One region of the Streptomyces sp. SAS_270 genome, then DNA from elsewhere that is predicted to be linked to it. Evidence: riboswitches for the same ligand, from Rfam matches in the RefSeq annotation. Region 1 holds a riboswitch; each other region holds the start of a gene.
The links. A riboswitch is a leader RNA that binds a small molecule or an ion and turns the genes downstream of it on or off. The one in region 1 is predicted to bind S-adenosylmethionine.
Positions count from the first base shown of each region.

Region 2: another riboswitch for S-adenosylmethionine. It lies ahead of ACN6LB_RS11870 (aminotransferase class V-fold PLP-dependent enzyme); the one in region 1 lies ahead of thrC (threonine synthase).
Region 3: another riboswitch for S-adenosylmethionine. It lies ahead of ACN6LB_RS39545 (amino acid ABC transporter permease); the one in region 1 lies ahead of thrC (threonine synthase).

Region 1 covers NZ_JBMNDS010000001.1:141,843-145,092, reverse strand. Annotated here, with positions in the region: gene thrC (threonine synthase) at 1-1,250, opposite strand, end outside; SAM riboswitch class I at 1,268-1,432, opposite strand; gene ACN6LB_RS00750 (glucosyl-3-phosphoglycerate synthase) at 1,604-2,548, shown strand; gene ACN6LB_RS00745 (alpha,alpha-trehalose-phosphate synthase (UDP-forming)) at 2,624-3,250, shown strand, end outside.
Region 2 covers NZ_JBMNDS010000013.1:59,600-62,849, forward strand. Annotated here, with positions in the region: gene qcrB (cytochrome bc1 complex cytochrome b subunit) at 1-215, shown strand, start outside; gene trpD (anthranilate phosphoribosyltransferase) at 343-1,407, shown strand; SAM riboswitch class IV at 1,493-1,609, shown strand; gene ACN6LB_RS11870 (aminotransferase class V-fold PLP-dependent enzyme) at 1,834-3,195, shown strand; gene ACN6LB_RS11875 (Lrp/AsnC family transcriptional regulator) at 3,222-3,250, opposite strand, start outside.
Region 3 covers NZ_JBMNDS010000094.1:34,402-37,651, forward strand. Annotated here, with positions in the region: gene ACN6LB_RS39540 (glutathione S-transferase C-terminal domain-containing protein) at 92-955, shown strand; SAM riboswitch class IV at 1,021-1,129, shown strand; gene ACN6LB_RS39545 (amino acid ABC transporter permease) at 1,454-2,434, shown strand; gene ACN6LB_RS39550 (amino acid ABC transporter ATP-binding protein) at 2,431-3,228, shown strand.

The sequences.
Region 1 (3,250 bases):
AGGCCGGTGCCGGCCACCGCGTCCAGGGTCTTGAGGCCGTCGCCGGTGTTCAGCACGACGGTGGTCAGGGTCGGGTCGAGCAGACCGTTCTCGATCAGCTTCTTCGCGACACCCACCGTCACGCCACCCGCCGTCTCGGCGAAGATGCCCTCCGTCCGCGCGAGCAGCTTGATCGCGTCCACGACCTGCTCGTCGTTCACATCCTCCACCGCACCGCCGGTACGGCGCGCGATGTCGAGCACGTACGGCCCGTCGGCCGGGTTGCCGATGGCGAGCGACTTGGCGATGGTGTTCGGCTTCTGCGGGCGTACGACGTCGTGGCCGGCCTTGTAGGCGACGGACACCGGCGAGCAGCCCTCGGCCTGGGCGCCGAAGATCTTGTACGGCTTGTCCTCGACGAGGCCGAGCTTGATCAGCTCCTGCAGCCCCTTGTCGATCTTCGTGAGCTGGGAGCCGGAGGCGATGGGCACCACGAGCTGGTCGGGCAGCTGCCAGCCGAGCTGCTCGCAGATCTCGTACGCCAGGGTCTTGCTGCCCTCCGCGTAGTACGGGCGCAGGTTGACGTTGACGAAGCCCCAGCCCTCGCCGGCCGGGTCGCCGATCAGCTCGGAGCAGAAGCGGTTCACGTCGTCGTAGTTGCCCTCGATGCCGACGAGCTCGCCGCCGTAGATCGCGGCCATGACGACCTTGCCCTGCTCCAGGTCGTGCGGGATGAACACGCAGGAGCGGAAACCGGCCCGGGCGGCGGCGGCGCCGACGGCGCCGGCCAGGTTGCCCGTGGAGGAGCAGGAGAGGGTGGTGAAGTCGAACGCGCGCGCCGCCTCGATGGCCTGCGCGACGACGCGGTCCTTGAAGGAGTGCGTCGGGTTGCCGGAGTCGTCCTTCACGAACAGCTTGCCGGCGTCGACGCCCAGCTCGCGGGCCAGGTTGTCGGCCTGGACGAGCTTGGTCCAGCCCGGGTTGATGTTCGGCTTCTCCGCCACGTCGGCCGGGACGGGAAGCAGCGGCGCGTAGCGCCAGATGTTCGCGGGGCCGGCCTCGATACGCTTGCGGAGTTCTTCGGTGTCGTAGGCCGAGAAGTCGTACGCGATCTCGAGGGGGCCGAAACACTCCTCGCAGGCGAAGACCGGGCCGAGGGGCACACGGTGTCCGCACTCGCGGCAGGAGAGCGCCGCGGCGGGACCCAGATCGACGGAGTTCGTGGTGCCTGCAGTGGTGATCGTGGTGTCTACATCAGTCTGCGCAGCCATGGAGGCGAGGCCCTTTCTCCTCATCTTCCTCACGGCGCACTTCGCCGTGAGACGGATTTGGCACCTTCCCTAGTCGGGAGCCTCGCTGCGACGACGTCGATGACGTGCATGTCGTACGAGAACCGACTGGAGGGTTGCCGGGGCTTCAACGGGCCGTATCCCTCTGCCCCTCTGGATGAGCGGTATTCGATTGTTGATCTCTGCTACGCGGTGGCGACCCCCGACATGCGATGGTCATCCGCGTTGTTCAAGACTGTAACCGAAGGCCAGGACAGTTGAGATAGTCGTCCGAACCGCGAGATGGATCACATGGTCGAGGGATCATGGGGTCAGACAGTGAGGAGCCGCAGACTGTGCTGGAAGAAGTCGAGCGGTGGCTGAGTACCCGCTCCTGGTCCGTTTCCGACCGCCCGCTGCACCGGCTCGTCGCCGCGAAGCGCGCCACGAACTCCTCGGTGAGCGTCGTGCTGCCCGCGCTGAACGAGGAGGAGACGGTCGGTGAGATCGTCGCCGTCATCCGCCATGACCTGATGCACCAGGTGCCCCTCGTCGACGAGATCGTCGTCGTCGACTCCGGCTCGACGGACCGCACCTCCGCGGTCGCCGCCGCCGCGGGGGCCCGGGTGGTGCACCGGGACGAGATACTCCCGCGCATTCCGGCCGTGCCCGGCAAGGGCGAGGTCCTGTGGCGGTCGCTGCTGGTGACCGGTGGGGACATCGTCTGCTTCATCGACGCGGACCTGAAGGAGTTCTCGTCGGACTTCGTGTCGGGGATCGTCGGGCCGCTGCTCACCGAGCCCGGCGTGGACCTCGTCAAGGCGATGTACGACCGTCCGCTGGGCTCTGCCGCAGGTCAGGGCGGCCGGGTCACGGAACTCATGGCGCGCCCGCTGCTGAACATGCACTGGCCGCAGCTGGCCGGCTTCGTCCAGCCGCTCGGCGGGGAGTACGCCGCCCGCCGCTCCCTGCTGGAACAGCTGCCGTTCCCCGTCGGGTACGGGGTGGAGCTGGGCATGCTGGTCGACGCGCTGCATCTGGTGGGGTTGGACGCGCTGGCCCAGGTGGACGTGGGTGTGCGCAAGCACCGCCACCAGGACGGACAGGCGCTGGGCCGCATGGCCGCCGCGATCTACCGCACGGCGCAGCTGCGGCTGGCCCGCGGGCATCTGATCCGCCCGTCCCTCACCCAGTTCGAGCGGGGCAGGGAAGGCTTCGAGCCGCGCACGCACTCGGTCGACACCGAGGAGCGGCCGCCGATGGCGGACATCGCGGAGTACCAGTCACGCAGAGTGGCGTGATCGGGCGGTTGTATACGTCCTGCCGTACCGCTTCCGTACGTTTGAGCGTTTCCGAGCCGGGCTAGGTTGAGGCGTATGGCTTCTGCGCACGGTGCTCATCGGATTCTCGTCGCGTCCAACCGGGGCCCGGTCTCGTACTCGCTGGACGAGACCGGGGAACTCACCCCCAGGCGCGGTGGGGGCGGGCTGGTCTCCGGGCTCTCGGCGATCGGGCCGGACGCGGGCGCCCTGTGGGTGTGCTCGGCTCTCGGTGACGGGGACCGCGAGGCGGTGCGGCGCGGGGTCGGCGAGGACGGCGTACGGATGCTGGACATCGACGCCGACGTGCACGCGGACGCGTACAACGGCATCGCGAACTCGGTGCTGTGGTTCGTCCACCACCTGCTGTACCAGACGCCGCTGGAGCCCGTCTTCGACGCGGAGTTCCGGCGGCAGTGGGCGTCGTACGAGACGTACAACCGGGCGTTCGCCGAGGCGCTGGCCGACGAGGCGGCCGAGGGCGCGGCGGTGCTCGTGCAGGACTACCACCTGACGCTGGTCCCCGGGATGCTGCGCGAACTGCGCCCCGACCTCAGGATCGGTCACTTCTCCCACACCCCTTGGGCGCCGGTCGACTACTTCCGCATGCTCCCCGACGACATCGCCGAGCAGGTGCTGCGCGGCATGCTGGGCGCGGACCGGCTCGGCTTCCTGACGCGGCGC
Region 2 (3,250 bases), on a different contig from region 1:
GCCAGGACGCGCTGCACACCCTCACCGCGCACGAGCAGTACCGGCCCGCCGAGATCGGCCCGACGGTCGACGAGAACGGTGTCGAGCGCAAGGTGAGCGGCACGCAGAAGCTGCGCGCCAAGCTCAGCAAGGGCTACTACGGGGAGAACAACCAGATCCCCAAGCCCACCGTCGAGGAGTACAAGGAGATCACGAGCGGCCACGGCCACCACTGATCCCCGCCCAGCGGTACTGATCGCCACGGCAGGAGCCCCGTCCAGTTCATGGACGGGGCTCTTTGCCGTCCGCGGCCCTGGATAGGGTGGACCCAGCTTGTACGTGTCTACGAACCCAGGAGCGGCAATGAGTGCTGTGACCCCCGCTGGAGGCGATATCGCGGCGGGCCGTTCCTGGCCCGAGGTGCTGAACGGCCTCCTCGACGGCCGTGACCAGAGCGCGGACCACACCGCCTGGGCGATGGACCGCATCCTGCGCGGTGAGGCGACCGACGCCCAGATCGCCGGCTTCATGGTCGCGCTGCGCGCCAAGGGCGAGACCGTCGAGGAGATCACCGGGCTCGTCCGGACGATGTACGAGCACGCGAACGTGATCGAGGTGCCGGGCGAGACCGTCGACATCGTCGGAACGGGGGGCGACGGCGCAAAGACCGTCAACATCTCCACCATGTCGGCGATCGTCGTGGCCGGCACGGGCGCCAAGGTCGTCAAGCACGGCAACCGCGCCGCGTCCTCCGCGTCCGGCTCCTCCGACGTACTGGAGAAGCTCGGCGTCAACCTGAACCTGAGCGTGAAGCGGGTCGCCGAGGTCGCCGAGGAGGCCGGGATCACCTTCTGCTTCGCCGTGAAGTTCCATCCGGCGCTGCGTCATGTGGCCGCCGCACGCGGCCAGTTGGGCATCCGTACGACGTTCAACGCCCTTGGCCCGCTCACCAACCCCGCCCGGGTGAAGGCGCAGGCCGTCGGCGTCGCGGACCCCCGTATGGCGCCCATCGTGGCCGGCGTCCTCGCCGAGCGCGGCAACTCCTCGCTCGTCTTCCGGGGTGACGACGGCCTGGACGAGCTGACGACCACCGCCACCTCCCACGTCTGGGTAGTCAGGGACGGCAAGGTGCGCGAGGAGTCCTTCGACCCGCGCGACACCGGCCTCGCCCTCGTCCCCGTCGAGGCGCTCGGCGGCGGCGACCCCTCGTACAACGCGGAGGTCGCCCGACGGCTGCTGAACGGCGAGACCGGCCCCGTACGGGACGCGGTGCTGCTGAACTCGGCGGCCGCGCTGGTGGCTCTCTCGCCGGGCGACGGAACCCTCGCGGACCAGCTGCGCGCCGGAATGGAGAAGGCGGCCGAGGCCATCGACTCCGGGGCCGCCAAGCGGGTCCTGGAGCGGTGGGTGGCGGCCAGCAACGCCTGAGCCGTACGTGATGTGACGCGAGGCGCAGTCCGGATCCTGGACTGCGCCTTGCGCGTCGAAGATCGTGTGGCAAGATGCTGTACCAGGTCATGAGCGACAGTCATGAGGCCCCGGCCGACTGTCCGGCAACCCTCCGTCCGTGGCGGGGTGCCCCGGGTGAAGACCAGGCCGTAGGCAGCGAGGTCTACGGCAAGCGCGGACCCCTGCGCACTCATTTCGAGTGGCGCATCCCTGGGGTCCTGGTCCTCAAGGGAGCAGTCTCGTGAGCAAGCGAATGCGATAGGGCTTTTCGAAGCCCCTTTTCCGCACCCTTCTTTTCACCTCCTCCTGCGCTGAGCCATACCCGTCGACGGGTGCTCGCGCAGCGCTGTGCCTTTCTGGGGGATACCCCCAGACCCCCGCGCCTGCCTCTCACGGGAGTTCGCCATGTCTGTCTCCACCGCTGCCGCCGACCAGACCCTTTGTACCCCTCTGCCCGTTCTGGGCCGGGATGTGACCGTCCCGCTCGTCACCGGTGGCGAGGTCACCTACGCCGCCCTCGACTACGCGGCCAGCGCCCCGGCACTCCAGCGGGTGTGGGACGACGTCGCCGCGTACGCCCCCTACTACGGCAGCGTGCACCGTGGCGCCGGGTACCTCTCGCAGCTGTCCACCGACCTGTTCGAGAACGCCCGCGTGACCGTCGCCGAGTTCCTGGACTGTCGTGAGGACGACCAGGTCGTCTTCACCCGGTCCACCACCGACTCCCTCAACCTGCTCGCCGCCGCTCTCCCGGCCGACTGCCAGGTCTTCGTCTTCGAGACCGAGCACCACGCCTCGCTGCTGCCCTGGCGGGACGCCCGGGTGACTTACCTGAACGCCCCGCGCACCCCCGGCGAGGCCGTCGCCACCCTGGAGCGCGCCCTCGCCGACCGCGACCCCTACGGCCCGGCCCTCGTCTGCGTCACCGGCGCCTCGAACGTCACCGGTGAGCTGTGGCCGGTGCGTGAGCTGGCCGCCGCCGCCCACGCGCACGGCTCCCGCATCGTCCTGGACGCCGCGCAGCTCGCCCCGCACCACCCGGTGTCCGTGCAGGACCTCGACGTCGACTGGGTCGCCTTCTCCGGGCACAAGCTGTACGCGCCCTTCGGCTCCGGCGTCCTCGCCGGCCGCTCCGACTGGCTGCGTGCTGCCGAGCCGTACCTCGCGGGCGGCGGCGCCAGCCGCAAGGTCGCGCGGCGCGAGGACGGGGGAGTGGACGTCGAGTGGCACGACACGGCCGCCCGCCACGAGGCCGGTTCCCCGAACGTCATCGGCGTCTACTCCATCGCGTCGGCCTGCAAGGCCCTGACCGAGGCCGGCTTCGACACACTGGTCGCCCGCGAGCAGCAGCTGATCGACACGGTCCGCGAGGGCCTCGCCGAGGTCCCCGAGGTGCGTGTGCTCTCGCTGTTCGGCGACGACGCCCCGCGCGTCGGTGTCCTCTCCTTCGTCGTCGAGGGCTGGAACAGCTCGCACTTCGCCGCCGCGCTCTCCGCCGAGTACGGCATCGGCGTCCGCGACGGCCTGTTCTGCGCGCACCCGCTGGTCCGCACCCTGCTGGGCAGCGACCCCGGGACCCAGGGCGAGTGCGGTGCCCCCGAGGCGGCGCCCGGGGAGAAGTCCCTCAACGCCATCCGCGTCAGCTTCGGTGCCGGTACGCCCGACGAGCACGTGGAGCGTTTCGTGCGCGCGGTGAAGGAGCTGGTCCGCGACGGTGCGCGGTGGCAGTACCGGACCGAGGGCGGGCGCTGCGTGCCGGCGGTCTGAGCCTTTGTGAGGCGGTGTTCAGCAGGTCAGGAGTCCAGACCGATCGCGAACGCCG
Region 3 (3,250 bases), on a different contig from region 1:
TCACGCCTCCGGCGCGCACGGATGAGCCCCGCTCCCTCAACCGACGTCGCTTCCGCCGCGCGTACGTCCGCGCCCGCTCCCGGGGAGAGTCATGACCGTGACACCGCTGGCCGCCCACGCCTCCGACCGAGCCGCGCCCGTCTTCCGGGGCCGCATCGGCCGGGACGCACGCAGCGGCCACTACGCAGTTCCGGGCCGCTACCGCCTCCATCTGTCGACCGCCTGTCCCGACGGCCTGCGCATCGCCATCACCCACAGCCTGCTCGGCCTGGACACCGTCTGTCCGGCCACCTTCCTGCCGGCCGTCCCCGACAGTCCCGAGGGCGGCCACTCGGCCTTGCGGTCGCTGTACGAGGCCAGCGCCCACCGCTACACCGGTCCGGCCGTCGCGCCGGTGCTCAGCGACGACTGGTCCGGACGGATCGTCAGCACCTATGCCCCGGACATCATGCGCGACCTCGACCGCCGCTTCGGCGGTGACCGTCTCTCGCTCTACCCGTGCGGCGCGGAGTCGGAGATCGAGGCGGTCGAGCGGATGTGCGCGCAGGGCATCGAACAGGCCGCACAGCGCGCGGGATCGGCCGGTGGCGGGCCGGTGGAACGTGACGTGGAACTGACCACGCTGCTGGAAACGCTCGGCGCCCTGGAACGCTGGCTCGAAGGACGTACGTACCTGATCAGCGACGAAATCACCGCCGCTGACGTCGAGTTGTGGGTCGCGCTGGTCCAACTCGACACGGTGCACCGCAACCACCTCGACGCCTGTGCCGTCCAGCGCATCGCCGACCATCCGACCCTGTGGGCCTACGCCCGCCGCATGGCCGCGCATCCGGCCTTCGGCGGCCACCTTGACCTCGGGGGCATCGAACGCCGTCACCACGCCCGCTGCCATGGCCTGGAGGCCGCCGGTGCAGCCGTCCAGATCCTGGACTGGGCGGCACACTCAGCCCGTTAGCCGTTCCACCTGGTGGACCGGCGTTGACATTCGTTCAGGCAATTGTCTTAACTACGGCTCAGAACGGTCATGAGCGTCAGCGACAAGCCCTGGCTAGCTGACCGGCAACCCTCGCACCGCGGTGGGGTGCCCCAGGTGACGACCGGACCGAAGAAGTTTCGGTAAGCGCGAGGCCCACAGGGCCGGAACAGTGACGGTGACGCCATGTACGCAGCTCCCAGGACGGCCGCACGCCGCTCCCAGGGCTGCGTGCGGTCGTACGCGAACGTGTTCGTCGCCGATCGCGCTGTCGATCTGCTCCGCGTGAACAGCGCACTGTGTACCGCACCGGGCTGTGCCCGCTGTCGGGGCTGACACCTCCCCGCAGCCCCCGCACTCCCTGACGAACACCGCCTCTGCGGTGTGCCGTTGTCCTCCCCGCCCCCGGTACCTCGCCGTCGTGTGCGCCCCCGCATGCCGCCGCGCTTCCCGGGTGTACCCACCCAGCCGGAGCCCACCATGAGTGAACCCCCTGGTGCCACCATCACCCGTCCCGAGGCGCCGACCGCCGACGAACCGTCGAAAGCCCTCACTGCCCAGCGCGTTCTGCCGCTGCGGCGGCCAGGGCGCTGGATCGCCACCGCGGTCGTCCTGGTCCTGATCGCCCAGTTCGTGCACGGACTGGTCACCAACCCCTTCTACCAGTGGGACCGCTGGAGCTACTGGTTCCTGCGGCCCACCATCCTCGACGGCCTCGTGATCACCCTCGAAGTCGCCGCGTACAGCGCGGTGTTGGGCCTGATCGGCGGCATCGTGCTCGCCCTGGCCCGGCTGTCGAAGAGCCCCGTGCTGCGCGCGGTCAGCTGGACCTACGTGTGGGCGCTGCGCTCCGTCCCGCTTATCGTGGTGCTGATCTTCCTCTACAACTTCAGTGCCCTGTACAAGACGGTGAGTATCGGTGTTCCCTTCGGGCCGGCCTTCTTCTCCTTCGACGAGTCGAGACTCGCCACCGACATGGTCGTCGCCGTCATCGGCCTCAGCCTCAACGAGGCCGCCTACGCGGCCGAGGTCGTCCGCGGCGGCATCCTCTCCGTCGACCAGGGCCAGCACGAGGCGGCGGCTGCGCTCGGCCTGCCCAAGGGCTACCAGTTCCGCAGGATCGTCTTTCCGCAGGCCCTGCGGTCCATCGTCCCGAACTACGTCAACCAGCTCATCGGCCTGATCAAGGGCACCTCGCTGGTCTTCTACGTCTCCCTGCTCGACCTGTTCGGCTCCGCGCAGACCATGGGCTCCACCTACCCCGGCGACATCGTGCCGCTGCTGCTGGTCGTCACCGTCTGGTATCTGATCCTGACCAGCGTCGTCTCCGTCGTCCAGTTCTACGTCGAGCGGTACTACGCCCGCGGTGCCACCCGCGCCCTGCCGCCGACCCCGTTGCAGAAGCTCCGCACCGGTCTCACCGACCTGCGGGCCCGCATCCGCCGGGAGGCCGCCGTATGACCGCCAAGACGCTCGAAGCCCTGGCGGACGCCGAGGCCGCCACCGTCGAGGTCCACGACGTGCACAAGTGGTACGGCACTCACCGAGTGCTGGACGGCGTCGACCTGACCGTCCGCCCCGGCGAGGTCACCGTCATCCTCGGCCCGTCCGGCTCCGGCAAGTCCACCCTGCTGCGGGTCATCAACCACCTGGAGAAGCCCGAGATCGGCTACGTCAGCATCAACGGCGAACCGATCGGCGTGAAGCGGCACGGCGAGCAGCTCAAGGAGCTGAGCGAGCGGGCCATCCTCACCCAGCGCGGCCGCATCGGCTTCGTCTTCCAGAACTTCAACCTCTTCCCGCACCTGACCGTCCTGGACAACGTGGCCGCCGCCCCCGTTGCCACCGGCAGGCTCAGCAAGTCCGAGTCCCAGGAGCTCGCCCGCGAACTGCTCGGCCGCGTCGGCCTCGCCGACAAGACCGGCGCCTACCCGCGCCAGCTCTCCGGCGGCCAGCAGCAGCGCGTCGCCATCGCCCGCGCCCTCGCCCTACGCCCCGGCGTCATCCTCTTCGACGAGCCCACCTCCGCCCTCGACCCCGAACTGGTCGGCGAGGTCCTCGCCGTCATCAAGGACCTGGCGACCAGCGGCACCACCCTCGTCATCGTCACCCACGAGATCGGCTTCGCCCGCGAGATCGCCGACCGGGTCGTCTTCATCGACGGCGGCAAGATCATCGAGCAGGGCCCGCCCTCCGAGGTCCTCGACAAGCCGCGGCACGAACGGACCAGGGACTTCCTCAGCAAGGTCCTCTGACCGCCGCCCCCCGTAGACGTCC